Regions from separate parts of the Vibrio vulnificus NBRC 15645 genome, predicted to be linked through region 1. Evidence: predicted binding sites of a transcription regulator. Region 1 holds the regulator's gene; the other holds the start of a gene.

Region 1 (16,274 bases):
TATTACTTGGGTATTTTGGGTTTTGTGACCGCAGTGTCGAAGTTATTTCCTGCCTATAGCTATATTTTGCTACCGATCTTCTTACTGGCTTTGCTCATCCCAGACTTAGCGGTGACCACGAAACGCTGGCATGACCGTAATAAATCGGCGTATTGGTTAGTACTGAACATACCTTTGATCTTAGGCCGTTTGGCGACGCCTTTGTCTGCTCCTTTAGCACAAGAGCCGAGTGGCATGGAGACATTGATTGGCTCGATAGCGTTGCTGTGTGGTGCTTGGATTTTGCTAGAGTGTGGTTTTCTCAAAGGGACAGAAGGCAGCAACCGTTATGGCGAGCCTGAACGCTAACTGAAAGAGATTGAATCGTATCTGAAACCAATAAGGCCCCATTTTGGGCCTTATTGGTTTTCGCTCGATCTAATAAAAGCCTTTGGGGGCAAAAGGTATCACTTCTGCGCTGGGTGCTTGTAATTCTGAGCCATCACTGTCCAGGGCTTCACGAAATTTGACCATCTGTTTGGTTAACTCATTCATCAAAACCACGTTAGTGTGGACGGGATTTTTGCAACGGCTAATCACTAAATCGATATGGCTTTGCTGTGCAAGTAACCTCTCTCTCATGGCCTCAGAGGCTGATTGAATCATCTCCTGACACATATCTTGCTTGAACTGATTAAACGCATCTGGATTCTCTGCGGCGAGCGCCATCATCTCATCAAACGATGGTAACTGTTGCTCCGTTTGAAGACTGCCCATAACGACTCTCCCTGTGTTCTGCTGTTGATAAAATAAACAGTATCTATACACAAAGCATATGTCAGATTCGGTAAATGGAAAGGGAGGAAATTGCTTGTCCAAAAAATGATACAGTGAGCTCGACTGTGAGATGACCAGAGTTGGATGGTCGATGCAGAGAAAAGGGTCTTTATTCCAGGAGATTATCAAGCCTTTTCTTTACTAACCCTATGGCGCATAATATCTGCACAGGGCAAGAGGGAAACATGAAGACCATAGATAGGATCATTCAATCCATAAAACGAGATGGGGCGGTTACCGCAAAGCAAATCGCGACTGATTTGGGAATGACAACCATGGGCGCTCGTCAACATTTGCAGAGTCTGGAAGAGGATGGTCTGGTGCATTTTCACGATGTGAAGGTGAAAGTCGGCCGTCCAACTCGTCATTGGTCTTTAACGCAAAAGGGACATGAGCAGTTTGCCGATCGTCATGGCGAGTTAACGATTCAAGTTATCGATGCCGTAGAGGCGTTGTTTGGTGCTGAGGGCCTAGCAAAGGTGGCGGCTGAGCGTGAACAAAAAACGTTTTTGCACTATCAAAAGGCGTTAGCTACGTGTTTGGATCTGACCAGTCGACTCGAAATGCTTACCCTGATGAGAGAAGAAGAAGGCTACATGGCAGAGTTAGAAAAGACGGATGAAGGCTATCTGCTGACTGAAAACCATTGTCCGATCTGTAAAGCGGCGCAACGCTGCCCAAGTTTGTGCCAGTCGGAGTTGAATGTGTTCCAAAAGTTGTTTGGTGATGCGTGCCATATCGAGCGCAGTGAGCACATTATCGAAGGTCAGAGGCGTTGTGCTTACCGTATTACAATCGCGAATGGTGGATAGATATTCTGTGTAAGACTTTTAACGAAGAGGGCTGCCTACTAGGCAGCCCTCTTTTCATATTCTCTTTGTATGTTAAAGAATGATCGCTTTCACTTCGTCATCTTTGCGCTCAAGATAATGAATCGACTTGATACGACGAATGGTTCGACAACGGCCACGAATCAGCAATGTTTCGGTGGTTGCAATATTGCCTTGACGGCTGATGCCTTCAAGTAGATCGCCTTTAGTGATGCCTGTTGCTGAGAAAATGACGTTATCACTGCGTGCCATGTCTTCCAGTTTTAGCACTTTGTTCGCTTCCACGCCCATTTCAGCGCAGCGCTTGAGCTCGAAATCCGCAAACTTACGGTTTTCTTCGTTATCGCCTTTTACTTCGTTACGAGGTAAAAGGCGACCATGCATGTCGCCATCCAATGCACGAATGACGGCTGCTGAGACAACCCCTTCAGGTGCGCCACCAATACAGTACATCACGTCTACTTCACTGTCTGGCATGCAGGTAAGAATCGAAGCGGCCACATCACCATCTGGCACAGCGAAAACACGAACACCCATGCGTTGCATCTCCGCGATCACCTCATCATGACGAGGTTTAGCAAGGGTAATCACCACCAAGGTATCAAGCTTTTTTCCAAGCGCTTGTGCGATGTTCTCGAGGTTTTCTTTAAGTGGCTTGTTAAGATCGATCACCCCTTTTGCTCCAGGGCCGACCACCAGTTTTTCCATGTACATATCTGGTGCTTTTAAAAAGCTCCCTTTTTCACCAGCAGCCAATACCGCAAGAGCGTTTGATTGGCCCATCGCGGTCATGCGCGTCCCTTCGATTGGATCGACCGCGATATCCACTTCATCCCCACCTAGGCCAACATTTTCGCCAATGTAAAGCATCGGGGCATCATCGATTTCACCTTCACCAATAACAATTTCACCACTGATGTCAGTTTTATTCAGCAGGGTGCGCATGACTTCTACAGCAGCGCCATCCGCCGCGTTTTTGTCACCACGGCCTAGCCATTTATAACCCGCTAGAGCTGCGCCTTCTGTGACGCGGGAAAAGGCCATCGCTAAATCGCGTTTCATGTTGTCTCCAAAAAAGTGTTAAATCGAAGGAAGAGTAAAATTGGCGCGATTCTAGCACAAAATGCAGGGAAAACGTTTGCTAAATTCAGTTTGAAGGTGAAAATCGAGGTGCGAGGTGCGAGGTGCGAGGTGCGAGGTGCGAGGTGCGAGGTGCGAGGTGCGAGGTGCGAGGTGCGAGGTGCGAGGTGCGAGAGGCCCAAGGCATAAGCGCTCTTAGGGCCTCGTGTTTGGTGTCTAGGGTCTTCCCTAGAAGTGGAGAATTACTCGACGTCTTCCATCTTACCAAGAAGCGCGCGAATGCGTTCTTGCCATTGAGCATGCTCTTGTTGAGTTTGCTGTGCTTTTTGCTCAAGTTGTTCACGTTGAGAGCGTAGTTCATTCGCTTCCGTTTCCAACTTAGCTTTTTCTTCTTTAAGCTCGTCTACTTCCATTTGTAGCAAAGCGATAGTATCGACAGCGGTCTGAATTTTAGCTTCTAGTTTTTCTAATACTTCAAAAGACATCTTGGCCTACCTATATTGATTCGGTTACGAGTGTAGCCCTTGCTACTACTCAAGTCTGTTAGCCTCATTCTACTCAGCACAAGGCCGAGAAACACGCCCTATATTGAATAATTTGCATCATTCGGTCAAAAAAACAGCGCATCTTTACGCCGCGCTGACTTTTGCTCTGTTTTGATTGCTTGCTCAATAGAAAAAAGCGTCAAGGTGACGCTTTTTTCTCTTTAATCTAGCAGCTCTGGTTCTTCTTCAAGATCGGCACTGAGAGGCTCTTGGGAGAGAATGATGCCCGTTGTATCTGCGTAGAGGTAGTCTTCTGGAAGAAAAGTCACTCCACCAAAATTGACCGGAACATCCACTTCGCCAACACCCTGCATGGCAGCACCAACTGGAATAGAGGCTAAAGCTTGAATGCCGATATTCATATCTTCCAGATCATCCACTTCACGCACACAGCCATAGACAACGATGCCTTCCCATTCGTTCTCTTCCGCTATCGCGGCAAGTTCGCCGTCCAGTAATGCTCGGCGCAATGAGCCACCACCATCAACCAAAAGTACACGGCCAACACCATCTTGTTCCAGCGTCTCTCGAATGAGGGCATTGTCTTCAAAACACTTGACTGTGGTGATTTGTCCGGCAAAGGAAGCGCGGCCACCAAAGTTACTGAACATAGGCTCGACTACATCCACTTGGTCCATATAGATATCGCAAAGGGCTGAAGTGTTGTATTCCATGGCATACCTTCTTTGGTCAACGAGATTTCTTTTGAGTATATCCGTGCATTAAGTCATTGCAATGACAATTAATGATTAACTAACAAGAGTTTGAGCTACCACAACAGTTGCAAACAAAATATTAGTGACGAGTGAGCATTTCACTACGACTGGCATCATCGGGGCAATTTGTGCTGGTTTCTCAGTTTGCCAAACGGCTTTACCATGATTAAAGAGCACAATTAGGCTGAGTAAAAATGGCAAACAGAGCCAAATCGAGCTGGGTTGTAGCAGCAAGTAACTCGCAAAGGCCATTAAGGCGCCACCGAGTAAAGCGAAATGGTACTGTTTGGCACGCTGTTGTCCAAGTCGTACGGCAACGGTGCGTTTGCCACAGGCCGCATCATTCTCAATATCACGCATGTTGTTGATATTGAGCACGGCAACAGCCAATAATCCACATCCCAAAGAAGGCAGCAGCAGCGCGGTATCTAAGTGGCCTGTGTGGAGAAAATAAGTGCCTGATACACCCAGTAAACCAAAGAAAATAAACACAGACAGATCACCCAGCCCGACATAACCGTACGGCTTGCTGCCCATGGTATAAGCGATGGCGGCAAAGATGGCCAATACACCGAGTCCAATAAACGCAAGAATACTTTGCAGGCTGCTCAATGCGTAAAACACCAGACACAAGCCGGAGATCATGGTCAAAATGATATTAAACACAATGGCTCGTTTCATCGCTTGAGCAGAAACCGCACCAGACTGCATGGCTCGGATTGGCCCTAAACGTTTGTCGTTATCAGTCCCTTTCACGGCATCGCCATAATCGTTTGCCAAGTTAGACAGGATTTGTAATAGCGTTGCGGTAACAAACGAGAGTAACGCGATTACAGGTGAAAATTGACCGAATGAATAGGCTAATACGCTGCCAGTTAAAATGGAAACAAGCGCTAAAGGAAGTGTTTTCGGACGAGCGGCATCCAGCCAGATACGCAATGACTGATTCATGAATTTTTCGTGCTAGTAAATAGAATCGTCAGTATACGAATAAAAGCGCACTGAAGAAAGGTTAGCTTAAGGGGGCGCAGTACGGATAAATACGGAGGCGTTGGGTAAGAAAGGGAAGAAAAAGGGCGAGAGAAATGATGCTCTCGCCCTTGTTAGTCAGAGGATTACAGGATGAAACGGCTTAAGTCTTCATCTTCAACAAATTCGCCGAGACGTTGCTGAACATACGCTGCATCAATCACAAACTTGGTGCCTGATTTTTCCGTTGCATCGAATGAGATCTCATCCATCAGGCGTTCCATTACGGTATGTAGACGGCGAGCACCAATGTTCTCTGTGGTTTCATTCACGGTCCAGGCGGCTTCTGCAATTTGCGTGATGCCGTCTTCCGTAAATTCGATGTCCACATCTTCTGTTTTCATCAGAGCGACATATTGTTCTGTCAGTGATGCTCTTGGCTCGGTCAGAATACGCTTGAAATCGTGGCTTGAAAGCGCCTCAAGCTCAACACGGATCGGCAATCGACCTTGCAGTTCAGGAATCAGGTCAGAAGGCTTAGCAACTTGGAAAGCACCAGAGGCAATAAACAGAATATGGTCGGTCTTTACCATACCGTGCTTGGTGGAGACAGTGCTGCCTTCGATAAGAGGCAACAAGTCACGCTGAACGCCTTCTCGAGACACATCGGGGCCTGAGCTCTCACCGCGTTTACAGATTTTATCGATCTCATCGATAAACACGATGCCATTGTTTTCTACACTGTAGATGGCTTGCTCTTTAAGTTCATCTTGATTAACCAGCTTAGCGGCTTCTTCTTCAATCAGTGCTTTAAAGGCGTCTTTGATTTTCAATTTGCGCTTTTTACTGGTATTGCCAGCTAGGCTCTGGAACATACCTTGTAGCTGGTTAGTCATCTCTTCCATACCAGGAGGCGCCATGATTTCCACGCCCATCTGTGGCGCAGCGACATTGATTTCAATTTCTTTGTCGTCGAGTTTTCCTTCACGCAGTTTTTTACGGAAGATTTGGCGAGTGTTAGAGGTATCTTCGCTTTGTTCGTTCTGCCCCCAAGCATCACGAGGCGGTGGTAGGAGCGCATCAAGAATTCGTTCTTCCGCGAGCTCTTCTGCACGGAACTTTACTTTTTCCATCGCTTGCTGATGAGTCAGTTTCACCGCCACGTCAGTTAGATCGCGAATAATGCTTTCCACTTCTTTACCCACATAACCCACTTCGGTGAATTTGGTGGCTTCCACTTTAATGAAAGGTGCGTTGGCCAGTTTCGCAAGACGACGAGCGATTTCAGTTTTACCAACCCCAGTCGGGCCTATCATCAGAATATTCTTTGGCGTGACTTCTACGCGCAAGCTTTCTTCAAGTTGCATTCGACGCCAGCGATTACGTAGTGCAATTGCCACAGAGCGTTTTGCGTTGTCTTGACCAATGATGTGTCGATTCAGTTCATGGACAATTTCACGAGGAGTCATTTCAGACATAATCATTCCTTACAATCTGTGGGCGAATTAAGCTTGGCTGAGATTCGGCAATTCTGCTGGGATCTCGAGCTCTTCGATGGTGTGGTTGTGGTTGGTAAACACACAAATATCACCCGCAATGTTCAATGCTTTTTCTGCGATTTCGCGTGCATCGAGTTCGGTATTTTCCAATAAAGCGGTCGCGGCTGCTTGTGCATACGCCCCTCCAGACCCAATCGCGATCAAATCGTTTTCTGGCTGTACCACGTCGCCATTGCCCGTGATGATCAATGACGCTGTTTCGTCTGCCACGGCCAATAATGCTTCAAGTTTACGTAATGCACGATCGCTGCGCCAATCTTTCGCCAGTTCAACGGCCGCTTTAGTGAGGTGGCCTTGATGCATCTGCAGCTTACTTTCGAAGCGTTCAAATAGAGTAAAGGCATCCGCTGTGCCGCCAGCAAAGCCTGCCAGTACTTTGTTGTGGTATAGACGGCGAACTTTACGCGCATTGCCTTTCATTACCGTGTTACCCAGAGATACTTGCCCATCCCCGGCGATGACGACTTTATTGTTACGACGTACAGAAACGATGGTAGTCACGAGTAGGCCTCTTGATTCTTTTCTATATGGAGTTGATCCCTATATGGGGGAGGGTAAAAAAGAAATCAAGGCTCAAGGTTTGGAATGGAAGGTTAGGGGGAAAGGGAGGCAAAGAAAAGGGGCGAATTACAAGCCCCTTTGGATGAGAATTATTGTTCTTCTTGCCAGATGGCACACGGCTCAATTTTGGCGCGTTGCAATTTATGGCGATCGCGTTCAGCGTCACGTTTTAGCTTATATGGTCCTAAGACCACGCGATACCAATCACTGCCTTCTTTCTTTTTGACGGTACTGGTAATGCCTTGAAAAGCGATGTCGAGTTTACGATGTTCCGCTTGTTCACTTTTTTTGTAGGCGCCACACTGCATAATGTAAGGAATCTTAGGCACTTCTTGTTCTTTGGCCACCACTTCGATTTCTCGATTTGGTAAGCTTTCAACGTATTGCCATTTTTCTTCTGGTGGAGGCGGCAGTTCTTTTTTCGCCGGCGGTTTAGGTTTACTCACCGGTTTGTTTTCTACAACGGGTGTTGGCGGCTCTGGGTCATTGCTGAGGGTATACAAACCATAGCCAAAACCACCCAGTAGCACGATAGCTAACAGGCCGGCAAGCCAAGGTTTTTTTCTACGAGGAGCTGCTTTTTTGGTCGGCTTTTTAGGACTACGACCACGTCTTACATAATCTTTAGCCACGGAAAATACAAACAATTGTTATGCTAGCCCGCTATGGTAATGCAGAATGCCAAGCGTTAACAGGGAAACGTCGCAGAAAAGGAAGCGAGGCTGCAAATAACCTCGCTGCCGGTTGGTTTCGGTTAGCGTAAGCCCGGAGGTGCTGCGCTACCACGAACCACCAATTTGGTTTCAAGTAGGCGTGAGCCACTGTGAATGTCATGCCCTTTCAGCAGCTCTAACATCATTAGCATCGCTTGACGACCAATCTCATAGCGTGGTTGTGAGATGGTGGTTAGCGGAGGATCGCAATATTGGGCGAACTGGATGTCATCGAAGCCGACAATCGACAGATCCTGGGGTACTCGGAAGCCCAATTTTTTCGCTTCTTGAATCGCCCCGATAGCCATGGTGTCACAATGACAGAAGACGGCGGTTGGCGCATCATTCATTTCTAGCAGATGACGGATCGCTTTCGCCCCACCTTCAAAAGAGAACTCAGACTCAACACAATATTGTGGGTTCATTGTGATGCCGGCACGGCGCAAAGCTTGTTGATAGCCTTGTTGTCTAAACTGACAAAGTGCTGCGGATTTTGGCCCTGAAATTTGGGCGATGCGTTTGTGGCCCAGTTGAGTCAGGTAGTTCACCGCTTCAAAGGCAGAGGTCAAGTTATCGATATGAACCGTCGGCAGTTCGAGGTCGGGGGCGAACTCGCAAGCCATGACCATCGGAGGAAGATTTTTCTGTTCTGGCTTGCTCACATCAAAAGGTAAGTCAGTACCAAGCAGTAGCATACCATCCGCTTGCTTGGTAAAAACGAGATTGACGAGTGAGCTTTCACGGCGCTTTTGTTGGCCGCTGTCACCGAGTAGAACCAAATATCCCTGCTCAATGGCGGCATCTTCAATGCCACGAATGATCTCTGTGTAGTAAGGATCACAAATGTCAGGAACGATCGCGACGATAGTGCGTGACTCGTTGCGGCGTAAATTGCGTGCCAGCGAATTTGGGGAATAACCAGCTTCCAACACCGCATCTTCCACACGCTTACGCGTTGTGGCGGATACTTTGTCTGGATTCATCAGCGCTCTCGAAACCGTTGCCGTTGAAACTCCTGCAAGCTGGGCAACATCCTTCATTGTCGCCATATACTAACCCTCTCAAAATGTTCGCCAATTATGACGTTTAGTTATTGTTCTGATTCGGAAAATAAAATCGAATTATGAGTTGCCTCGTTCTAATTTGAATAGTCTATTCAATTCTTTATTTAAAGTTACGGGCGAATTAACAAAATCCGCATTTCATTCGTGATGGTCATCACGTAAAGAAGCAAATTGTTGCAATTTTCAACGTTAGAGTGAGGTGGTAAACGTTTGCTAACTCAGATCCTGCGGCTCAATATCCAAGTTCCAACGTACTTTTTTTGCATCTGGTAACAAATCGATAGCAGGTTTCGTGCTCGAGAGTATTTTCTGCATCAAGGAACGATGTTGAGTTTGAAGCAGAAGCTGCCAGCGGTATTTGCCCGCACGTTTGGCCAGTGGGGCGGGTGTTGGGCCGAGCACGAGACAACTGTGATCAAACAAGGGATGAGACTCGAGAGTCATACGCACTTGGCGCAAGAATGTTTCGACGATTTCACTGTGATTGGCTTCTGCGCGAAATAGCGTTAGAAAACTAAACGGGGGAAGTTGGGCAATTTTCCGTTCTTCCAGTGCAGACTGCGCAAAGTGCCGGTAATCCTTGGTCAACAGAGCTTTGAGCAAAGTGTGTTCTGGATGGTGGGTTTGTAAGATCACTTCGCCAGGTTTGCTGGCACGCCCTGCTCGTCCTGCGACTTGAATAAACAACTGAGCCAATCGCTCGGACGCTCGGAAGTCACTGCTGTATAATGACCCATCAACATCCAATAGTGCCACTAACGTCACGTCTGGGAAATGATGGCCTTTAGCCAGCATTTGCGTGCCAATTAAAATTTGGTATTCCCCTTTGCGAATGGCTTCTAAAGCGCTTTCGAGGCTACCTTTGCGTCGTGTGCTATCGCGGTCGATGCGAATTGCTTTGTAGTCAGGAAACAGGGTCGTCAACTGGTTTTCCAGTTGCTCAGTGCCGACACCAACGGTCACCAGTTGTGTAGAGCCACAACCTTGGCACTGGTGAATAATAGGTTGTTGAGAGCCACAGTGGTGACAGCGGATTTCATTGCTGTACTGGTGATAAGTGTAATAGGCATCGCAGCGTTTGCACTCGGCAATCCAACCACATTCATGGCACATTAACGCTGGGGAGAAGCCTCGACGGTTGAGAAATAGCATCACCTGATTGCCCGCTTTTAAATGACGACGCATTTCAGCAATGAGTGGCGCTGAGAGGCCACTTTCCAGATAGAGCCCTTTGACATCCAGCACTTTATTGGTGGTTGGCACCGCCATTCCTGCTCGTTGGGTCAGCGAGAGATGATGATATTTGCCCGTAAGTGCGTTGTGTAAGGTTTCTAACGCGGGCGTGGCTGAACCGAGAACAATTGGAATGCCTTCTTTTGCCGCTCGCATCACAGCCACATCGCGAGCATGGTAACGCAGGCTATCTTGTTGTTTGTATGAAGCGTCGTGCTCTTCATCGACAATGATGATCCCTAGCTGGGCAAATGGGATCAGTAGTGCAGAGCGTGTACCAATGACAATGCCCGCCGCTTTGTCTCGTGCGGAAAGCCAAGCGTTGAGACGTTCAGTATCATTAAGACCAGAATGGATGACGGCGACTGGCACATCAAACCGTTGACGAAAACGATTGATGGTTTGTGGTGTTAAACCAATTTCAGGGACCAACACCAGGGCCTGTTTGCCTTGTTCCAAAATGGGTTTGATCAAGTTGAGATAAACTTCGGTTTTGCCTGAGCCTGTGACTCCTTCCAACAAATAACAGCCAAAGTCTGTCTGGCTGTTTACGGTGGCAATGGCAATGGCTTGCTCTTGGTTGAGTTTCGGCTTATCGACGGGATGTTCAATCGGATTCCCCCAACGAGTTAACTGTGGCGTTTTTTCTTCACAGGTGATCCAGCCTTTTTCTTCCAAGGTGCGTAAGGTTGTGGATGCCACTTCCTCATCGAGAAAGGCTTGGTGAGGCAGAGGGCCATTAGCAAGCATATTCAATACTTTCGCTTGCTTTATCGCGCGACTGTTTAGCCCTTGCATCAACTGGTTTTTGCCTAACTCGGTCAACTGCCATTCTTGTAGAGTCGCAAAGTCAGCCGCTTTACCTTTTCTTAGTGCAGCAGGGAGGGCGTTATGCAGTGTTTCACCTAGGGGATATTGGTAAAACTGGCTACACCAAAGTAATAAACTGTAGACGGAATCGGGCCAAATAGGACGATGATCCAACACTGCTTTAAGGGGTTTAAGTTGCTCGCGTGGAAAGTCTGATTCTTGAACTAAAGCGGTGACAATGCCAATCAAGGTTTGTCGTCCAAACGGCACACTCACGCGACCACCAATGATCGGAAAAAGGTGTCCAGGAACGAGATAATCAAATTGTTTATCGAGTGGCACTGGCAGCGCAACACGAGCAATGGATGGACGCATAACGTGGTGTTTCATGGCAAAAATAATGACTTACAGTCTAATGGAAGCGAGGTAGAAATACGAGAAAAGGGCATGCTCGAACAGAGAGAGGAAAACTGTATAAAAAACTAGCGGAAAATCGCGGAAATAGGTTGATTCGAAAGAGACGATTCATTACTATATCGCGCCTTAAGATATGGCTTTAATTCTATTTTAGCGGTATCTGAGTTTTATTTTTAACTGCGTGTGGTGTGCGGCAAAGACTCGTATAGCGACACGGCCTACTATTTGAGGTTATCCCATGAAAGCTGGTATCCATCCAGAATACAAAGCAGTAAACGCAACTTGTTCTTGCGGCAACTCTTTCGTTTTCAACTCTACTCTAGATAAAGAATCTATCCACCTAGACGTATGTGACAAGTGCCACCCATTCTACACTGGTAAGCAACGTATCGTTGATACAGGCGGCCGTGTTGATCGCTTCAACAAGCGTTTCGGTGCTCTATCAAGCGGTAAGAAATAATAGCGTTAGCTATTGCTGTTTGAGAAAAAAGGTCGCTTATGCGGCCTTTTTTGCATTCAGCGTCTAGGTGACGCTTTCTCTCAAGCACCCTCCCTTATGCCATCTGGTCTTACTTCTATCTTATTCACAATTTTTATAGATTTGCCTCGCAATCTTGGCTAGGAAGATTGACTTATATCAATTAGAATTTCTCTCTAAATTGAACAAAAAGGCAGAGTTTTTGTTCAAGCTAAAGTGTTCCCCCCTTTACCGTACACGCAAAAAGAGAATAACCATTTATGTCCGATGACAATAGCCAGCAAATGACCCCTGAAGAAGTACTTCGCCAACAAGCTCTTGATTATCATGCTTTGCCAACGGCGGGTAAAATTGCCGTCGCTCTAACCAAACCTGCGGAAACCGCTAAAGATCTTGCTTTAGCTTACAGTCCAGGTGTCGCAGAGCCGGTTCGCGAAATCGCACAGAACCCAGACAACGTTTACAAGTACACCTCAAAGGGAAATATGGTGGCCGTTATCTCTAACGGTACGGCAATTTTGGGCCTAGGTAATTTAGGTCCTTTGGCATCAAAGCCAGTAATGGAAGGGAAGGCGCTGCTGTTTAAGCGTTTTGCTGGTCTTGATTCTATCGATATCGAAGTGAAGCATCGCACCATCGACGAATTTGTGGATACGGTAGCGAACATTGCAGATACCTTTGGTGGTATCAACCTAGAAGACATCAAAGCCCCGGATTGTTTTGAAATTGAAAAACGTCTGATTGAGCGTTGCGATGTACCCGTTTTCCATGATGACCAACACGGTACGGCGATCGTGACTGCCGCTGGTATGCTGAATGCGATTGAGTTGCAGGGTAAAAAGTTGAACGAGTGTATTATCGTTTGTCTTGGCGCTGGGGCTGCTGCGGTGGCGTGTATGGAGCTGTTGATCAAATGTGGCGCGATGCGTGAAAAGATCTATATGCTGGATCGCAAAGGTGTGATTCATACACGTCGTGATGATCTCAACGAATACAAGCAACTGTTTGCCAACAATACAGACAAGCGCACACTAGAAGATGTTATCAGCGGTGCGGATCTCTTCCTTGGCGTGTCTGGTCCAAACCTAATGCCAGCAGAAGCGCTGAAGCTGATGGCGGATAAACCGGTTGTGTTTGCGTGTTCAAACCCTGATCCAGAGATCAAGCCAGAGCTGGCGCATGAAGTGCGCAGCGATCTTATTATGGGTACAGGACGCAGCGACTATCCAAACCAAGTGAACAACGTGTTGTGCTTCCCATTTATTTTCCGTGGTGCACTGGATGTTCGTGCTAGTGAAATTAATGATGAAATGAAGTTGGCAGCGGTTGAAGCGATTCGTCAATTGGCGAAAGAGCCAGTGCCAGAAGCGGTATTGAAAGCGGCAGGTGTTGAATCGCTCAGCTTTGGTCCGCAATACATTATTCCAAAACCAATGGATTCACGTTTGTTGCCTCGCGTGGCGAAAGCCGTTGCTCAGGCGGCCGTGGATACCGGTGTTGCTCGTATTCCAATGCCAGAAAACTACATGGCCGAGTAAATCATAGCCTAAACAAACGGGACGCTTTAAGCGTCCCGTTTTTGATCAGATACCACTTTCCCCGGTGTGGTAAAGCTAACGAGGTTTAGTCGTCATACGCTTCAAATTCAATACCCATCGCCGTCATTAATTCTTTGGCTTCTGTTGGGATATCATCCGGGCGATCCTTTCTGAGATCTTCATCCGTCGGCAGTGGCTGGCCTGTGTACGCATGCAGGAATGCCTCACACAACAACTCACTGTTTGTTGCGTGGCGTAGGTTGTTAATTTGACGACGAGTACGTTCATCCGTCAGAACTTTTAGTACTTTAAGCGGGATAGAAACGGTAATTTTTTTTACTTGCTCGCTTTTCTTTCCATGCTCTGCGTATGGACTTATGTATTCGCCATTCCAGTCAGCCATTGCGCACCTTCAGAGTAATAATCGGTTAATAAAAATTGTAAGCGGAGATTTTAGCTGGATTTACCGCCATAAGCAAAGACATATGGACGTCTAGAAGTGTTGACGTCTTAAATTTTGATGGTTAAAGTGACAACTATTAATGGAGAGGAAGGCGTCCGATAACAGTAGCGCATTCTTATTAAGAATTCATCTTCGCAGAAAGGAAACATCATGAGTCACCACAAGCCAGCTACGATTGCCGTTAGAACGGGCATCGAATCCGATACTCAATACCGTGCCGTTGTGCCACCGATCTATTTGTCGACGAACTATGGTTTCTCTGCCTTTGGTGAAGTGCCTAAATACGACTATACCCGCTCAGGCAACCCCAATCGTGGCTTACTAGAGCAAGCGTTGTTTGAGCTTGAGTCTGGTAAAGGTGCGGTGGTTACAAACTGCGGGACATCGGCACTCAACTTGTGGGTTTCTGCTTTTTTAAGTCCTGACGATCTTATTGTAGCCCCTCATGATTGTTATGGCGGTACCTACCGTCTTTTCAATACTCGAGCGAAGAAAGGGGATTTTAAAGTCCGCTTTGTCGACCAATCCGACAGTGCTGCACTGGATGCAGCGTTAGCGCTTAACCCTAAGTTGGTGTTGCTTGAAACACCTTCCAACCCGCTCGTGCGTGTGGTGGACATCGCGGAAGTGTGTGAGAAAGCCCATAAAGTGGGTGCGTTGGTGGCGGTCGATAACACCTTTTTGACACCGGTGTACCAAAAGCCTTTGGAGCTGGGGGCAGACTTTGTGATTCACTCGACAACCAAGTACATCAATGGGCATTCTGATGTGATTGGCGGTGTGGTGATCACAAAAACCGAAGAGCACGCAACAGAGCTAGCATGGTGGGGGAACTGCCTTGGTGCAACTGGCACGCCATTTGACAGCTATATGACGCTGCGTGGCATCCGCACCTTGGGGGCACGTATGCGCGTGCATGAAGAAAGTTCGCAACAAATCCTCTCTTATCTGCAAACTCAAGAGTTAGTCGGCACCATTTATCACCCGAGTTTGCCAGCGCATCCCGGCCATGAGGTTGCTAAAAAGCAGCAATCGGGCTTTGGCTCGATGTTGAGCTTTGAATTTGCTGGCAGCTTCGAGCAATTGAAAGTGTTTGTGAAAGCGCTAGATTTATTTTCATTAGCGGAGTCACTTGGTGGTGTCGAAAGTTTGGTTTGTCATCCTGCTTCCATGACTCATCGTGCGATGGGAGAGGAAGCGCTCGCAGAGGCTGGCGTCACGCAACAGTTATTGCGTTTATCCGTGGGGCTGGAAGATGCGCAAGATCTGATTGCTGACCTCAAGCAGGCCTTTCAACAAGCGAAGGAGAGCTGTTAATGAGTCAAGTTCGACAACTGCACAAATTTGGTGGAAGCAGCCTTGCGGATCCGGATTGCTATCGTCGTGTGGTGAACATCCTCAAAGAGTACTCGGGTGACAACGATTTAGTGGTGGTGTCGGCAGCGGGTAAAACCACCAACCGCTTAATTGAATTTAGTGAGGCGCTGGAGAAGGACGGCCGTTTGGCTCACGAAGCATTGCAAGCTTTGCGTCAATATCAAACCGGCTTGGTGGAAGCACTGATCGCGTCGAACCAGCGTAGCGAGCTGCTTGATCAACTTGCTGATGAGTTCAGCACGTTGGCCGAGCTCTCCGCACCACTCACCACCGCGCAAAAAGCAGCGATCTTAGGCCATGGAGAAGTGTGGTCGTCGCGTCTACTGGCTGCGTTGTTGAACCAACATGATCTCGCTGCGGTGGCTCAGGACGCGCGTGCGTTTTTACGGGCTGAAACAGGCACCCAACCTGAAGTGGATCGAGCTCGTTCTTATCCTCTGATTAAAGAAGTGTTGGCGCAGCACTCACATCGCCGTGTGGTGATCACCGGCTTTATGGCGCAAAACCAAGCAGGCGAAACGGTCTTATTAGGGCGCAATGGCTCTGACTACTCTGCTACCGTGATTGGTGCGCTGGCGGAAGTGGCTAAAGTGACGATTTGGAGTGATGTGGCTGGGGTGTACAGCGCCGACCCTCGTTTGGTCAGTGACGCTTGTTTGCTGCCGTTACTGCGTTTGGATGAAGCCAGTGAACTTGCGCGCTTAGCCGCTCCAGTCCTGCATAGCCGAACATTACAGCCAGTGGCACAAAGTGCCACCGAGCTTAATCTGCGTTGCAGTTACACGCCTGAGTCAGGTTCTACCCGTATTGAACGCGTGTTGGCGTCTGGGCGCGGTGCCAAAATTATCACCTCGCTTGATGATGTTATGTTAGTGCAGTTGAACTTCTCTGCCGGTCATGACTTTGAGCGCCAGCAGCAAGAGGTATTGCGTGCACTCAAACGCGCGCAGTTGGAACCATTGGCGTTTGAAGCACAAAAAGATCAATTTAAGCTGCGCTTAGCGTATACCACAGAAATTGCTGGTGGCGCTTTGGCACATCTGCAAGAGTTGGGTTTGGCCGCCGAGATCAAGCTGAAAGAGGGTTTTTCGCTGGTCGCCGCTGT
Region 2 (16,274 bases), 170 kb from region 1:
AGCTTGTTCGATGCTTTGATCGGGCAAACCGTGCATGAGATCGAGGTTAAAACTGTTCAAGCCAATTTGATGAGCCAGTCTCGCTGCGTTCACGGCTTCATCTTGGCCGTGAATACGTCCCAAACGCTCAAGCTTTTGCTGCTCAAAACTTTGTACGCCGATGGAGATGCGTGTGACCCCTGCTTTGCGATAGCCGGCAAAACGCTCCGCTTCGATGGTGCCGGGATTGGCTTCCATGGTGATCTCGATCGAAGGCGTAAAGGGAATGCGTTTTTCGATCCCTTGCAAAAGATCTCGAATGCCTTCTGCTGAGATGAGGCTTGGTGTGCCACCGCCGATAAAAATCGAGTGCAGTGGCCTTGGTGCGCGGTGAAGCTGATACTTTTCGATGTCACGGTCAAGATCTTCCAGCAGCGCATTGATGTACATCTGCTCTGGAATCTGCTCTTTGAGTGCGTGAGAGTTGAAGTCGCAATAAGGGCACTTTTGTACACACCATGGGATGTGAACATACAAACTGAGTGCTGGGGGCGTTAACATGCGAGTACCTTACACCAAAGGCTGTTCACGTAGCGTAGCAAAAAGCTGTTTCAAGGCTTTGCCACGATGAGAGAGTTGTTTCTTGCGCGCAGGTTCAAGTTCGGCAGAAGCGCAGTTGTCTTCTGGGACGAAGAAGATGGGGTCGTAGCCAAAGCCATTGTCACCGTGTGCTTGCGTTAGAATGTGGCCTTCCCATTTGCCGTGGCAGATAATAGGGGTTGGGTCGTTTTCGTGGCGCATCAACACCAACACGCAATGGAAACGCGCGGTACGTTGCGCTTCTGGCACGCCTTCCATCGCTTTTAAGAGCTTTTCTAGGTTCTCTTGATCTGAGGCTTTTTCTCCTGCGTAACGTGCAGAGTAAATTCCTGGAGCGCCCTGAAGAAAATCCACTTCTAAACCTGAATCATCCGCAATCGCTGCAAGCCCGGTCTCTTTAGCGGCGTGACGCGCCTTGATGATGGCATTTTCAATGAAAGTTGTGCCCGTTTCAGCCACTTCAGACACATTGAATTCGCTTTGTGCGACGACATCAAAACCGAAATCGGCAAGTAGGTCTGCCATTTCGCGAACTTTGCCTTGGTTACCTGTGGCTAATACGATCTTTTTCATGGTGTTCTCGTTATTCTTCAACATAAAACTTTTGGGTAAATTTGAGTTTGCCTGCGCCTTTGATGCCTGCGTTGACATCAAGATCGAAGGTCAGGGTCTCTTCGTGGCTGATCGGCAACTCCGCTAAATAATAAATCGCGCTCCCTTCTTGGACACGCTTAAATTCCAGAGTACGAATCTGGCCGAGTAAATTCTTGGCTTGGCCCGATATGGTGGCGTCGAGTGCTGGTTTTCCTACACGGCTTTTGTCCAACACACTGATGTTGATAATGGCACTGTATTCGTTACGTTTTAGCCCATAGCTTCTCGCCACTTTTGGGGTTAAAAAGGTGGAATTGAATGCGACGTAATGCACTTCCGCATCTTTAATGGTTTTGAATTGTTCTGCCCATGTTGGTAGAGCCATCAGACAACTCAGTACTGCAACCATCCATTTGTTCATTGTAGACTTCCTTACTCGTTATTGGCGGTAAACAAAAAGCCATCACAAGATGGCTTTCACTTCGTCTGGTATTTGTTGTGGAGCGTGAATACGCACTTGTTTGTGCCGTCCGAGTTCTCCTTTTTCTATCGTGACCAGACTTTTAGCAACTTTAAACCACTTACCCAGTAACTTGGTTAAATGCCCATTTGCTTTCCCATCAACGGGGGGCGCGGTGATGGCAATTTTCAGTTCATCACCATGCAAGCCAAGGATTTTATCACGACTTGCTTTGGGTTGGATGTAGAGACGAAGCACCACATCCTCACCATCAAGCCAAACCGCTTGGCTCATTACAACTGATACCAAATCGGGCCAATCACATCCCCCATCAAGAAGTTTGCGAATTGCAGAGCGATGAACAGCACTAGCACGCTTAAGTCAAAGCCCCCCATGGCGGGCAAAATACGACGAATCGGTGCCAGCATAGGTTCAGTTAATTGATGGAACACGTATTCGATAGGGCTGCGACCTTGGCTCACCCAGCTCAGAATCGCACGAATCAACAGTACCCAGAACAACAGACCACCAGCGGCTTTCACCAGCGACAGTAAACCAAGGTAGAGGAAATCGGCACTAAAGGTGACGGAACCACCAGAAGCAATCAGGATCAGCGCAACAAACTTCAACACACACAAGACGTAGGCAAACAATACGGTTGCCAGATCTAGGCTACCAATGGATGGGATCACACGGCGCAGCGGGCCGATTACGGGTTGGGTTGCTTTGACGATAAATTGCGAAAATGGATTGTAAAAATCCGCACGCGCGGCTTGCAGCCAAATTCGTAAGATCACGACCATGATATAGAGATCAAACAGCGTCGAAATCAGAAAACTCATTGCATTCATAGATGCCCCTCAAAACGTAGAGCTGCTAAGCAGCCAGGTGATTAAAACAGTTTTTCCATCTCTTGCGCACGAGCCACTGCCGCTTGCATGGCCTTGGCTACGATATCAGAGAGTTGATGTTCATTGAAAGTACGTAATGCTTCGGCGGTCGTCCCTCCTTTGGAGGTGACGTTCTCGCGTAGAGTCGCCAGTTCGGTGTCTGGGTTTTCCACCACCATACTGGCCGCCCCCAATGCGGATTGCTGAACCAGCAAACGAGCGGTTTGCTTATCAAATCCTTGTGCCATCGCTTCAGCTTGCATGGCTTCCATAAAGAGGAAGAAATACGCAGGAGCACTGCCTGCCGCCGCAATGACATGATTAATGCCCGATTCTTCATCGACCCAGCAGGTTTTGCCGACCGCTTGCATCAACTGTTCGGCAAAGTGGCGATCTTGCTCTGCCACTGAGGTTGGAGCATATAAGCCGCTCATGCCTAACCCGAGTTGCGATGGGGTATTGGGCATGACGCGCACTAAGTTGAGTTGAGTGGCCAGCATGTCATTTAATCGCGCGCAGCTAATGCCAGCAGCAATCGAAATAACCAGCTTATTGGAGAAGTCGACGGATTGTAGCGGTTTGCACACTTCTTCCATCATTTGCGGTTTCACAGAAAGGACGATCACGTCTGCTTGCGTTGCTGCCATAAAATTATCGCTGGTGGTCTGAATGCCAAACTGCTGCTCAAGGGGCAAACGACGCGTCTCGCTGGGTGCGGTGGCGGTGATTTTATCGGCAGGGTAACCGTCCGCCACTAAGCCAGAGACAATGGCTCTCACCATATTGCCAGCACCGATAAAAGCGATGTTCTTATGTTCCATATTTCTGTTCCGCTAGTAAGTAAAAGTCGCCGAGTTACGCTTTATTGCTGTAATCGCGATGGCCAAAAATGGCGGTGCCAATGCGCACCATGGTTGAACCTGATTCGATGGCGGCATCCATGTCGCCGCTCATGCCCATCGATAAAGTATCCACGCTTGGATAGCGTTGAGCTAAGCGTTGTTGTAGCGCAGCAAGCGGTTGGAATGCCGCTAACTGAGCAGCGTGGTCATCGACGTTTTCAGGGATTGACATCAACCCCCTTAAAGTGAGGTTGGGCAAGCGTGAAATCAACTCAGCAAGTGCAAATATTTCCTCACCGGATACACCTGACTTAGAGGCTTCGCCGCTGGTGTTCACTTGGATCAGCACTTGCAGTGGTGGGAGCTCTGCTGGGCGTTGATCATTTAAACGTTGAGCGATTTTGTCACGATCAATGGTATGTACCCACGCAAAGTGCTCCGCCACTAAGCGACTTTTATTCGATTGAATAGGACCGATGAAATGCCACTCGATGGATTTCTCAGGGTGTTGCTCGGCAAAAAATCGGACTTTTTCTACGCCTTCTTGCACGTAGTTCTCACCAAAAGCCCTTTGACCAGCATGATAGGCTTCGAGAATCGCCTCGACAGGTTTGGTTTTACTGACCGCTAAAAGTTGCACTGAGTCTCGAGCTCGTCCACACTTTTGCGTAGAGTCGTGAATCTGTGTGGTGATATGTTCAATGTTTTGTTGAATACTGTTCATCGCAAGTCTTTTAAGGGAAAAATAATGGATATCACTGAGTTACTGGATTTTAGTGTAAAACATAACGCATCAGATCTACATCTTTCTGCGGGTGTGCCTCCTATGGTACGCATAGATGGCGATGTAAGAAAGCTCGGTGTGCCCGCATTTAATCATGCTGATGTGCATCGTTTGGTTTTTGAGATCATGAACGATTCACAGCGCAGTGAGTTTGAAGAGAAATTGGAAGTCGATTTTTCCTTTGAATTGCCTAACGTAGGTCGCTTTCGTGTTAACGCCTTCAACCAATCTCGTGGCTGCTCTGCGGTGTTTCGTACCATTCCAACCAATATCCCTACCTTGGAAGAGCTTGAGTGCCCGCAAATTTTTGAAAAAATTGCGAAGTGTGAAAAAGGCTTGGTGCTGGTCACCGGGCCGACAGGTTCAGGTAAATCAACCACGTTAGCGGCGATGGTGGATTACATTAACCGAAACTACAACAAACACATTCTGACCATTGAAGATCCGATTGAATTTGTTCACCAAAATCAGAAATGTTTGATTAACCAACGCGAAGTTCATCGCGACACTCACAGTTTTAAAAATGCGTTGCGCAGTGCCTTGCGTGAAGACCCGGATGTGATTTTAGTGGGTGAGTTACGTGACCAAGAGACCATCAGCCTAGCGCTCACCGCGGCAGAAACGGGCCACTTGGTGTTTGGTACGTTGCACACCAGTAGTGCAGCAAAAACCATTGACCGTATTATTGATGTGTTCCCTGGCAGTGACAAAGACATGGTGCGCTCAATGCTTTCTGAATCACTGCGCGCCGTTATCGCCCAGAAACTGCTGAAACGCATTGGAGGCGGGCGAGTGGCGTGTCATGAAATCATGATGGCGACGCCTGCCATTCGTAACTTGATCCGTGAAGATAAAGTGGCACAGATGTACTCCATTATCCAAACAGGGGCTGCGCACGGCATGCAGACGATGGAACAGAATGCGCGTCAGTTGATGGCACAGGGCAAAGTGGCCAAAGAAGAAGTCGACGCCAAAATTGAGATTGAAACTATCCAGTTTTAACTGAGGTCTGCAATGAGCATGGATTTAAACAAGATTTTAGAAGGGATGATCACGCTTAAAGCGTCGGATCTTTATATCACGGTTGGTGCCCCCGTGCTGTTTCGTGTCGATGGTGAGCTGCGGCCGCAAGGCGAAAAATTATCGCAAATTGAAGTAGCTCAACTGCTGGATGGTGCGATGGACGAAGATCGGCGCGCTGACTTTCGCAAAAGCCGCGAGTCAAACTTTGCCATTGTGCGAGATTCGGGCCGTTTTCGTGTCAGTGCCTTCTACCAACGAGAGCTTCCTGGTGCGGTGATTCGCCGCATTGAAACCAATATTCCAACCTTTGAGGAGCTTAAGCTGCCTCATGTTTTGCAAGACTTAGCGATTGCCAAGCGTGGATTGGTGCTGGTGGTGGGGGCAACGGGCTCGGGTAAATCGACCACCATGGCTGCGATGACAGGCTATCGAAATACCCACCGTGGTGGACACATTTTGACGGTGGAAGACCCAATTGAATTTGTTCACGAACATAAACGCTGTATTGTCACCCAGCGAGAAGTCGGCTTGGATACGGAAAGCTATGAAGTCGCACTAAAGAACTCGCTGCGTCAAGCGCCAGATATGATTCTGATTGGTGAGATTCGCAGTCGCGAAACCATGGAATACGCCATGACCTTTGCTGAAACGGGTCACTTGTGTATGGCGACACTGCATGCCAATAACGCCAACCAAGCACTGGAGCGCATCTTACACTTGGTGCCTAAAGAACAAAAAGAGCAGTTTTTGTTTGACCTTTCCATGAACTTAAAAGGGGTGGTGGGTCAGCAGTTGATTCGTGATAAAAATGGTAAAGGTCGTCACGGTGTGTTCGAGGTGTTACTTAACAGCCCGCGCGTGTCGGATTTGATCCGTCGTGGCGATTTGCATGAGCTGAAAATGACTATGGCGAAGTCGAAAGAAGTCGGTATGCAGACCTTTGACCAATCACTCTATACATTAGTAGTGGAAGGCAAAATCAGCGAAGAAGACGCCATGCACAGTGCCGATTCGGCCAACGATTTACGTTTGATGCTGAAGACGCAGCGAGGTGATATTAGTTCCCCCGGCTCATTGGCGAACGTGAAGATTGATATGGATTAGTTCGACAGTGCTAAAACACCATGAAAAAACGAGAGACCAGAAGTCTCTCGTTTTGTGTTTAGGGAGTGCGAAGGTGAAGAGTCTTCTGTGAGTTAGCCCCACTGAGCTTCAAACCAACTCTCTAAAATAATCACCGCAGATTGGCAATCGACGTTACCTTTGCTCAAAGCTTTGTAACCGCCCATAGAGAACAGCTCAGAACGCGCTTCTGTGGTTGATAGACGTTCATCATGCAATTCAACCGGAAGACCAAAGCGCCCTTGTAGGCGTTGCGCAAACTTCTTCGCGCGTGGGGTAATGGTTTCTAAGGCCTTGCCGTGTAAATCTGTCGGCAGTCCCACCACCAATAAATTGGGTTGCCACTCTTTGATTTGCTTTTCAATCTCATCCCAATTTGGAATGCCGTCATTGGCTTTGAAAGCCTTGAGTGGTGATGCGGTGCCAGTAATTTCTTGGCCGATGGCACTACCAATGCTTTTAGTGCCAAAATCGAATGCCATGATGGTGCGTGACATAAATAACCTAAATCAAATGGGTTAAGCGTGACCAGCTTGATCGGAAAGCTGAGACGCGTGAATTCCAAGCATTTGCACGGCTTTTTGCCAGCGCATTGCTATCGGTGTATCAAAAATAATATCAGGATTGGCTTCAACCGTGAGCCATGAGTTTTCCGCTAACTCGGCTTCGAGTTGTCCAGCACTCCAGCCTGAGTAACCGAGTGCGACGATGTAGCTGCTTGGTTCCGCTTCTGTGCCAAGCACAGTCAAAATGTCTTTTGAGGTAGTAACCGAGATCTGCTCGGTCATTTGTAAGCTCGACTCATAGAAATCTTTCGGTCTATGGAGAATGAAGCCGCGATCTTCAGCGACTGGCCCGCCATTGTAGACTGGCTTGGTCAGACTTGAGGTGTTCAACTGAGGATGAACAGGCTGGACATCGACTTGCTCGAGCATTTTGCCCACGGTGATATCAATAGGCGCGTTGATCATTAAGCCCATTGCGCCTTCTTCATTATGTTCACAGATATAGATGACGCTGTGCTGAAAGTAGGGATCTTTCATACCCGGCATCGCAACCAGAAAATGATTTGTCAGGTTCATACAGGACTCCAATCTGTTACAGCAGAGCCATCGCTGGCTCTGCAACACTCATGTTTAAGCTTGAGCTTGTAAACGACGTTCAATTGCGTCCATTAGTTTACCAGTAATCGAGATATCGAAGGCTGCTTCAATTTCGCGAATACAGGTTGGACTGGTGACGTTAATTTCCGTCAGTTTATCGCCTATCACATCCAAGCCAACAAAAATAAGCCCTTTTTCTTTTAATGTTGGAGCCACTGCGTTAGCAATTTTTAGATCGGTTTCGCTCAGTGGACGAGGTTCGCCACGGCCACCTGCAGCCAAGTTACCACGAGTTTCCCCTTTAGCAGGAATACGTGCTAAGCAATAAGGCATCGGTTCGCCATCCACCACCAAAATACGTTTGTCACCATTACTGATGTCAGGCACGAAAGTTTGCGCCATTGCGTAATTTTGGCCATGGTTGGTCAGTGTTTCGATGATCACAGAAACGTTAGGATCATTCTCCTTCACACGGAAAATAGAAGCACCACCCATACCATCCAGCGGTTTTAAAATGATGTCGCCATGCTCTTGGCGAAACGCTTTAATTTTCTCTGCTTTGCGCGTCACGATCGTGGTTGGCGTTAGTTCTGGGAACCAAGCGGTAAAGAGCTTCTCATTGCAATCGCGTAAGCTTTGAGGCTTGTTGACGACCAATGTACCTTGATCTTCTGCACGCTCAAGAATGTACGTCGCGTAAATGTACTCTGTATCAAACGGAGGATCCTTACGCATCAAGACCGCATCCAGTTCCGCCAACTTGATGGTTTGTTCTGATGTGAACTCATACCAACCATTCGGATCTTCTTTCAGTTGCACCACTTTGGTGTCAGCAATAGCAACGCCTTGATCTAAGTGTAGATCATTCATCTCCATATAATGGATTTCCCAACCGCGACGTTGAGCTTCTAGCATCATGGCGAAGCTAGAATCTTTTTTAATGTTAATGGACGAAATTGGATCCATTACGATGCCGAGTTTGATCATCACTGTTCTCCGTGTTATCCCAGATCGCCGAAACGAACCTGTAAGGCGGTAATTGCGGTTAACGCTGCCGTTTCTGTGCGCAATACACGTGGTCCTAGCAGCGTTTCTTCGAATTGATATTGTTGTGTCATGTCGATCTCTTCAGAAGAGAGACCGCCCTCAGGACCAATCAGCAAGCGTACTTTTGTGACTGGCTCTGGCAGGGTGTTTATGGAGTATTTTGCGCGTGGGTGTAGATTGAGTTTAAGTCCATCGTACTCTTCTGCACACCACGCTTCTAAAGACATGATTGGGCGAATTTCAGGAATGGTATTACGGCCACATTGCTCACACGCACTGATCGCAATTTTTTGCCATTGTGCGAGTTTTTTCTCGAAACGTTTTTCATCTAGCTTCACACCACAACGGTCAGAAATCAGCGGAGTAATGGTGTTCACACCCAGCTCTACCGATTTTTGAATAGTGAACTCCATTTTTTCACCACGGGAAATGACCTGCCCAAGATGAAGATCGAGCGGGGACTCACTGTTACGCTCAACCCTTTCACTGAGTTCGACCATCACACTCTTCTTACCCACTTCACTGATCACGGCGGGAAACTCAGCGCCACTGCCGTCAAAGAGCAAGACTTCTTGGCCTTCTTTCATGCGTAATACACGTCCGATATGGCCTGCAGCGTCGTCGCATAGTGCGATAACACCTAGATGTTGAATGGTTTCTGGATGATAAATTCGAGGGATACGCATGGTATTTCAAGTTCCTGACTACGCGAATATTTAGAGACTAACATGGATGCTGCGAGGGCAAAAAACAAGTCAGTTAAGTAATTTAAGCGTGAGTTCATAATTTGAGGAGGATTTGATTGTAATTCATTCTTGGTGTGAATAATTTCTTTCGTTCTTGATGCTTCTGCTTTTGCGAATTTACTCAATGGCTTAGGTGTTTAAGAGATAAACAATAATGAAAAATAATGGAAAGTGTTATGAATAAGACCAAACTGGCAATGGTTTGTGCATTGCTAACAACGATGGCTGGGTGTAACTCAGGATCATCTTCTGATGGCCCTGGTGAGCTTGGTAGCCCCAACATCAAAGGGGATCCTTCACTGGATAAAATTTATTCTTACCAAGAGAGTGATTTATCCACCACGGCCATCGAGTGTGCCAAGATTTACAAACAAAACCTGTCTTGCTCGTTGGAAAAAATACGCCCAATCGGTGCTAATCGAGCTGATGATATAACCCTTGAAGAGATTCAAAGTAGGCTGCTCGTATCACATCAATGGATGGCAGAAAGCTTTATCGCAGCGCTTAAAGCGATAAATGATCAAGATTTGCTGAATTTGTTCAAACCACTGAACACGATAGTCCTGAGTTATGACATCCGTCCTTCTTTTTATCATCCACGGACGGCATCAATGTACATTGATGCGCGTTACCTTTGGCGAGATTACTCCGATTGGAGAACGATTCATCAACAAGATGATTATCGTAAGGAGTTCGCTCGGGAGTTTACGTACGAAAATGCGTCTCGCTATGTCTATGGCCAGACACTTAACTACGTAACAGTCTCCAATCAGTATGATTCGATGCGAAATAGCACTCGCAGTGCAGAGAAGATTGCCCCCGGCCTGTTTAGGCTGTTGGCGCATGAGCTGGCACATGCCAATGATTTGCTTCCCCCCAACGACCTACTTCAGCTCGCTAGCCGTGGCACTATCCTTAATGAGGTTGAAGATGCCAATCATATCTACTCTCAGCTTAGCTCCACACACGGTTTAACGTCGCAACTGCTTCTTGAGGCGGCTGCGACATCGTTTCATGGTAAACCGATGACGGACCTAGTGCGAAATTCAACGGGAGAGCAGGCTGGAGGAGAATTTGAAACAGACGGTGCCGCTGCCTTTTATGGCTATTCGACCGATCGAGAAGATGTCGCAACGTTGTTTGAAAACTATATGATGCACAAAAAATATGGCGCTATTAATGAAGTGGCCTTTGTAAGCGTTCCCCAAACAGAAGCATACACCTGCGATGACTGGAAAATACTTTGGGGACAAAGAGATCGTTTATCCGATAAAAATGTACGTAGTAGAGTACTGTTTGTTGCTCAGCAAATTCTCAATCAAACGCCTCAAGTGATCGAGGAGAATTTGCCTCCCGTTTCCTCAGTGCCAACGGCGATGCCAATAGGAAAAGGGTGGTGTGAGACTCTAGGGGCTAATTATGATAGTGCCGCCGGTGCTCGTTTTGCTGCTCCGTATTCTAAAGCAGGAGAGCGCTTTGGTTACCTAGAAGATATCGGTGCTAAAGAGTGATCATTTGCTCCTAACATATATCCCAGCCAAAGCGCTGGGATATTTTTATCTCACGGTACAGGATTGCTGCACAAACGGATTATGATTGCCTTGAATCTTGGCAATGCGATCATCTCTTGTGCACTCCCATTTATCAACGGGGTATGATTTGTTCCAAGCCTGCATCAGTTGCTGTTGTTGCTTGGAAAGCTGAAAGCCATACTCTTGGCTCATGTAAAGATAAGTACGTGCAATAGAGCCGCGTGCTCTGTCTGGCGGCATGACTTTACGTTGTTTGAAGTTGACCTGCATTTCACAGCGCCCATAACTGACACCATCTACGCCATTCCATTGACTGAAATTGAAGTTTGAACGATCGCCATTGACTTCGCCGATCGCTGGCGTGAGGTTGTGTAAGTCCGCCTCCATCAAGCGAAACTGTTGATCATTTTTACTGCAGTTTTTGCGTCCACCTTTTTGCCAGCATTGACGCTGGTGGCCAAACTGCCAAGCAGGGACGACATGTTCCCATTCAATACGCGATGCGCGAGTTTGCTGTTTGCGTACTTGGTAACCGCATGCCTCCAAGTTGGGAACCCCTTTCTTACCTTGCCATTCAATGTCGCAGCCACAGTAAAAGCTAACGGGATGATCTTGGTAGATCTTCACCGCCTGTTGTTTGGCGGCTGAGAAGGAGCTGGGTGGTGCGGCCTGGATCGCAAAGGCAGTGAACGAGGCAATAAAAATGAGTAATCGTTTCATGCTAAAAGTCTTTAAAAAGTATGACTTTTAGCATTCTAGCACGCGTATTTTATTCAATGTAATAAGTAAGTTAATAATAAAAACAGGGGAGAGTGCCACGCTATGAGAGTTGGATGCCAGTGAAGATCAAGGCTTGTCGGCACTTTTGGCAGGTATAGCTGGCCTCATTACGCAGAACTTTGTTGTGGCGACGGATGGTTAACGGAAACTCGCGACATTGGCAGCGATATTGGAAGGTTTTTCCTTGCACGGAAGCAACTGCAAATTGATGCGTTGTGTTTGCGGGCAAGAGAAAGACGCCTTGCATGATGGATTGCCATTCTGCGCCATGAGGTTTAACTCGGCCATATAACTGATAAGTGAGCAAGTGAGCCACTTCATGAGGAATCACTTCTTCCAAGAAAGCCGTTTTGTTCTCTTTGAACAAAATCGGGTTAAGACGAATTTGATTGAGTTGCAGATACGCCTTACCCGCCGCTTTGCCTCTTAATTGATAGCTAAGAAGTGGCATTGGAAACTGGCGCTGAAAGTAGTGGTTGGCTTCATCGATACAAGCGTGCAGTGCTTTTTGAGCTTGGTAGTGCAGCTCAAACTCGATCTTTTTCATCAAAAATTTGCCCTCATGGTGTGATGAGGGCAAATAATAGCATTATCTATTGATGCTTCTAGAGGCAATGAGCCTAGTGGTGTTTTTTCTTGATGGTTTCATGGTAGGCGTGCCACGTGGCGTAGCCAAGTATCGGCATGGTGAAGATCATACCAATGCCGTAAGTGGCAAAGCCAATCAGAATGCCACCAGCAATAATGGCTGCCCAAACAATCATTGCCGGAATGTTGGATTTCACGGCATTAAAGCTGCTGAAAACCGCTGTCATCATATCGACTCGGCGTTCCATCATCATCGGAATCGAAAACGCAGAGATGCTGAAGACAATGCTGGCTAGGACGAAACCAACGAGTGAACCAATCACTAAGAAAGGAAGAAACTCTGTAAGTGGTGCGCCTTGTACAGAAGGGTAGAGGGCATGGAGTAAAGCGGCAATGCGCATCCAGAAAATCATGCACACCGCTAACAGCACCGCAAAGGCCCATTGAGAAGAAGAGTTGCGTCCAATGGCTTTCATTGAGTGGAGTAGGCTGGCGCTATGGCCGCGTTCTCTTTCCCAGCTGGCATCATACAAACCAAGCGCAAGAAATGGGCCGATGAGCATGTATACCACCAAGCTGGGCATTACCACCAAATGAGTTCCTTGCCATTCAACCAGCAGCACAATACCGATGGCGGCTGCCATGAAGCATAAGCCATAAAAGGCGCTGATAAGTGGCATTCGAATGAAGTCATGCAAGCCAAGTGCTAGCCAGTGAAACGGGGCGGACACACTGAGTTGGTTACATGGAATAGTGCGAGCGTATTCGTGATCGGGCACGTCCTTTCGTTTTTGCTCCAGATCCGATGGGTCTACGGTACGAGGCATAGCTCCTCCTTGATCGATTCACTGTCAGACTGACGTTGACTGTCAGTAGGTTTCAGATGCGGGGCAAGCTCTCTTTTATTACCGTTAGCATCTGTTTTGTTGTCGTTAAGATGAGAGATAAATCTCATTTAACATTTATTTAACTATCGTTGGAGTTAGTTAAAAATACAAATGCTATGGCGAATTTTTCGTCGCACAAATGAAAAAGCCTTCGCATTTGGCGAAGGCTTTGGAGAATGGGGTGAGTTGTATCTTACTTGATACCAGCAAACTCGCGCAGTAGTGCTGCTTTGTCAGTCGCTTCCCATGGGAACTCTTCGCGACCGAAGTGACCGTATGCTGCAGTCTTCTTGTAGATTGGCTGAAGTAGATTCAGCATTTCTTGTAGACCGTATGGACGTAGGTCGAAGAACTGACGTACCGCTTCAATGATGATGTCGTGAGATACTTTCTCGGTACCGAACGTTTCAACCATGATCGAGGTTGGATCAGCAACACCGATTGCGTAAGAAAGTTGGATTTCACAACGGTCAGCCATACCAGCTGCGACGATGTTTTTCGCTACGTAACGCGCTGCGTATGCGGCAGAACGGTCTACTTTCGATGGATCTTTACCGGAGAAAGCACCACCACCGTGACGAGCTGCGCCGCCGTAGGTATCAACGATGATCTTACGACCAGTCAAACCACAGTCACCCATAGGACCACCGATAACGAAGCGCCCGGTTGGGTTGATGAAGTATTTGGTTTCTTTGTTTAGCCATTCAGAAGGAAGAACTGGCTTGATGATCTCTTCCATAACCGCTTCGCGAAGATCTGGAGTGGAGATAGAATCGCAGTGCTGAGTTGAAAGAACAACCGCATCAATACCAACAATTTTGCCTTGCTCGTATTGGAAAGTAACCTGTGATTTTGCATCAGGACGCAACCATGGCAGTGTGCCATCTTTACGAACTTTTGCTTGACGCTCCATCAAACGGTGAGCGTAAGTGATGGGTGCTGGCATAAGAACTTCAGTTTCGTTACATGCGTAACCGAACATGATGCCTTGGTCGCCCGCGCCTTGCTCTTTAGGATCGGCTTTATCAACACCTTGGTTGATGTCTGGAGACTGTTTACCGATAGTGTTCAGTACTGCACATGAGTTTGCATCGAAACCCATATCTGAATGTACATAACCAATTTCACGCACAGTTTCACGAGTTAACTCTTCGATATCAACCCATGCAGAAGTGGTGATTTCACCACCGACCATTACCATGCCAGTTTTTACGTACGTTTCACATGCAACACGCGCTTTTGGGTCTTGTTCAAGAATCGCATCAAGAACCGCATCAGAAATCTGGTCTGCAATTTTATCTGGATGACCTTCTGAAACCGACTCAGAAGTAAACAGGTGCTTAGCCATGAGAGCTCCACTTTTATTAATCTAATCTGCTGTGAGAATGCATGCTCCAGCAGTAGGAAATACAATAATTTTTGTAGGTGTTTCTACATCTAGACGTCTATTCTAGTTTTGAATGCTCGAATTACAAGCTCTTTTTTATTATTAGCGAAAACCAAACGTTTGCTTAATCGAGTGAGAAAATGTTTTTTTCTCAGTGAAATGGCATTAAGTCGCTTACATTTCCACAAATTGTTCAGGTAAATCGTTTGCAGTCGAGAGATTGCTTTGCGAAAATAATCGCCACTCGATTTTCTATGTTATCAATTCGCTTAATGCACTCAGGAGCAGACATGCCTTCTCGTAAACATCTCGCTAATGCAATCCGCGCACTCAGCATGGACGGCGTACAAAAAGCAAACTCAGGCCACCCAGGCGCACCTATGGGTATGGCGGACATCGCTGAAGTTCTTTGGCGTGGCCACCTAAACCACAACCCATCAAACCCAGAGTGGGCTGATCGCGACCGTTTCGTACTCTCTAACGGCCACGGCTCGATGCTGATTTACTCGCTACTGCACTTAAGCGGTTACGAGCTTTCTATCGATGATCTGAAAAACTTCCGTCAATTGCATTCTAAGACTCCGGGCCACCCAGAATACGGCTACGCGCCTGGTATCGAAACAACCACAGGCCCTCTAGGTCAAGGCATCACCAACGCGGTTGGTATGGCAATGGCTGAGAAAGCGCTCGCAGCGCAGTTCAACAAACCTGGCCACGACATCGTTGACCACTTCACTTACGTGTTCATGGGTGATGGCTGTCTGATGGAAGGTATCTCGCACGAGGCTTGCTCTCTAGCGGGTACGCTAGGCCTTGGTAAACTGATTGCATTCTGGGATGACAACGGCATCTCTATCGACGGCCACGTTGAAGGTTGGTTCTCTGACGATACGCCTAAGCGTTTCGAAGCGTACGGCTGGCACGTTATCCCAGCAGTGGATGGTCACAATGCTGAAGCGATCAACGCAGCAATTGAAGCCGCTAAAGCGGATCCTCGCCCAACTCTAATCTGTACTAAAACTATCATCGGTTTTGGTTCACCAAACAAATCGGGTTCACACGACTGTCACGGTGCACCACTAGGTGCGGAAGAAATTGCCGCAGCTCGTGAGTTCCTAGGTTGGGAACACCCAGCATTTGAAATCCCTGCTGACGTTTACGCAGAGTGGGATGCAAAAGCAGCTGGCGCGGCAAAAGAAACCGCTTGGAATGCGAAGTTTGATGCGTACGCAGCAGCGTACCCAGTCGAAGCTGCGGAGTTTAAACGCCGCGTAAATGGCGAGCTTCCAGCTCAGTGGGAAGAGAAAGCAAACCAAATCATTGCAGATCTTCAAGCAAACCCAGCGAACATCGCATCACGTAAAGCATCGCAAAACGCGTTAGAAGCGTTTGGTAAAATGCTGCCAGAATTCATGGGCGGCTCTGCTGACCTAGCGCCTTCTAACCTCACCATGTGGTCGGGTTCTAAGTCGCTAGAAGCAAACGACTTCTCTGGTAACTACATCCACTACGGTGTACGTGAATTTGGTATGACAGCGATCATGAACGGTATCGCGCTACACGGCGGTTTTGTTCCTTACGGCGCAACCTTCCTGATGTTCATGGAATACGCACGTAACGCAATGCGCATGGCGGCTCTGATGAAGATTCAGAACATCCAAGTGTACACGCACGATTCTATCGGTCTTGGCGAAGATGGCCCAACTCACCAACCGGTTGAGCAAATCGCATCGCTGCGTCTAACGCCAAACATGAGCACATGGCGTCCATGTGACCAAGTGGAATCGGCAGTTGCATGGAAACTGGCGATTGAACGTAAAGATGGTCCATCGGCACTGATTTTCTCTCGTCAAAACCTAGCACAGCAACCACGCAGTGCTGAGCAAGTGGCAGACATCGCCAAAGGTGGT

Evidence for each region. Region 1 encodes MetJ, which represses methionine synthesis genes. Its sites were predicted from a motif close to TTAGACNTNTANANGTCTAA; they were not measured.
Region 2: a site for MetJ is predicted at 14,407-14,426, ahead of metK (methionine adenosyltransferase). Genes of this name have one in related genera too.

Annotation. Positions count from the first base shown of each region.
Region 1 covers NZ_CP012881.1:1,815,750-1,832,023, forward strand. The annotation lists gene AOT11_RS08485 (DUF805 domain-containing protein) at 1-348, shown strand, start outside; gene AOT11_RS08490 (DUF3135 domain-containing protein) at 418-756, opposite strand; gene AOT11_RS08495 (helix-turn-helix transcriptional regulator) at 1,002-1,628, shown strand; gene glpX (class II fructose-bisphosphatase) at 1,701-2,708, opposite strand; gene zapB (cell division protein ZapB) at 2,969-3,211, opposite strand; gene rraA (ribonuclease E activity regulator RraA) at 3,433-3,945, opposite strand; gene AOT11_RS08515 (1,4-dihydroxy-2-naphthoate polyprenyltransferase) at 4,021-4,938, opposite strand; gene hslU (HslU--HslV peptidase ATPase subunit) at 5,103-6,434, opposite strand; gene hslV (ATP-dependent protease subunit HslV) at 6,462-7,016, opposite strand; gene AOT11_RS08530 (SPOR domain-containing protein) at 7,166-7,723, opposite strand; gene cytR (DNA-binding transcriptional regulator CytR) at 7,831-8,838, opposite strand; gene priA (primosomal protein N') at 9,067-11,271, opposite strand; gene rpmE (50S ribosomal protein L31) at 11,552-11,773, shown strand; gene AOT11_RS08550 (malic enzyme-like NAD(P)-binding protein) at 12,052-13,329, shown strand; gene metJ (met regulon transcriptional regulator MetJ) at 13,415-13,732, opposite strand; gene AOT11_RS08560 (O-succinylhomoserine (thiol)-lyase) at 13,943-15,109, shown strand; gene AOT11_RS08565 (bifunctional aspartate kinase/homoserine dehydrogenase II) at 15,109-16,274, shown strand, end outside.
Region 2 covers NZ_CP012881.1:1,986,483-2,002,756, forward strand. The annotation lists gene hemW (radical SAM family heme chaperone HemW) at 1-540, opposite strand, end outside; gene AOT11_RS09310 (XTP/dITP diphosphatase) at 550-1,152, opposite strand; gene AOT11_RS09315 (DUF4426 domain-containing protein) at 1,163-1,594, opposite strand; gene yggU (DUF167 family protein YggU) at 1,637-1,927, opposite strand; gene AOT11_RS09325 (YggT family protein) at 1,927-2,484, opposite strand; gene proC (pyrroline-5-carboxylate reductase) at 2,526-3,344, opposite strand; gene AOT11_RS09335 (YggS family pyridoxal phosphate-dependent enzyme) at 3,379-4,089, opposite strand; gene AOT11_RS09340 (type IV pilus twitching motility protein PilT) at 4,114-5,151, shown strand; gene AOT11_RS09345 (PilT/PilU family type 4a pilus ATPase) at 5,170-6,276, shown strand; gene ruvX (Holliday junction resolvase RuvX) at 6,369-6,791, opposite strand; gene AOT11_RS09355 (YqgE/AlgH family protein) at 6,813-7,376, opposite strand; gene gshB (glutathione synthase) at 7,431-8,384, opposite strand; gene rsmE (16S rRNA (uracil(1498)-N(3))-methyltransferase) at 8,399-9,130, opposite strand; gene AOT11_RS09370 (hypothetical protein) at 9,367-10,701, shown strand; gene AOT11_RS09375 (endonuclease) at 10,747-11,442, opposite strand; gene AOT11_RS09380 (SprT family zinc-dependent metalloprotease) at 11,543-12,049, opposite strand; gene AOT11_RS09385 (DUF2189 domain-containing protein) at 12,123-12,917, opposite strand; gene metK (methionine adenosyltransferase) at 13,171-14,325, opposite strand; gene tkt (transketolase) at 14,655-16,274, shown strand, end outside.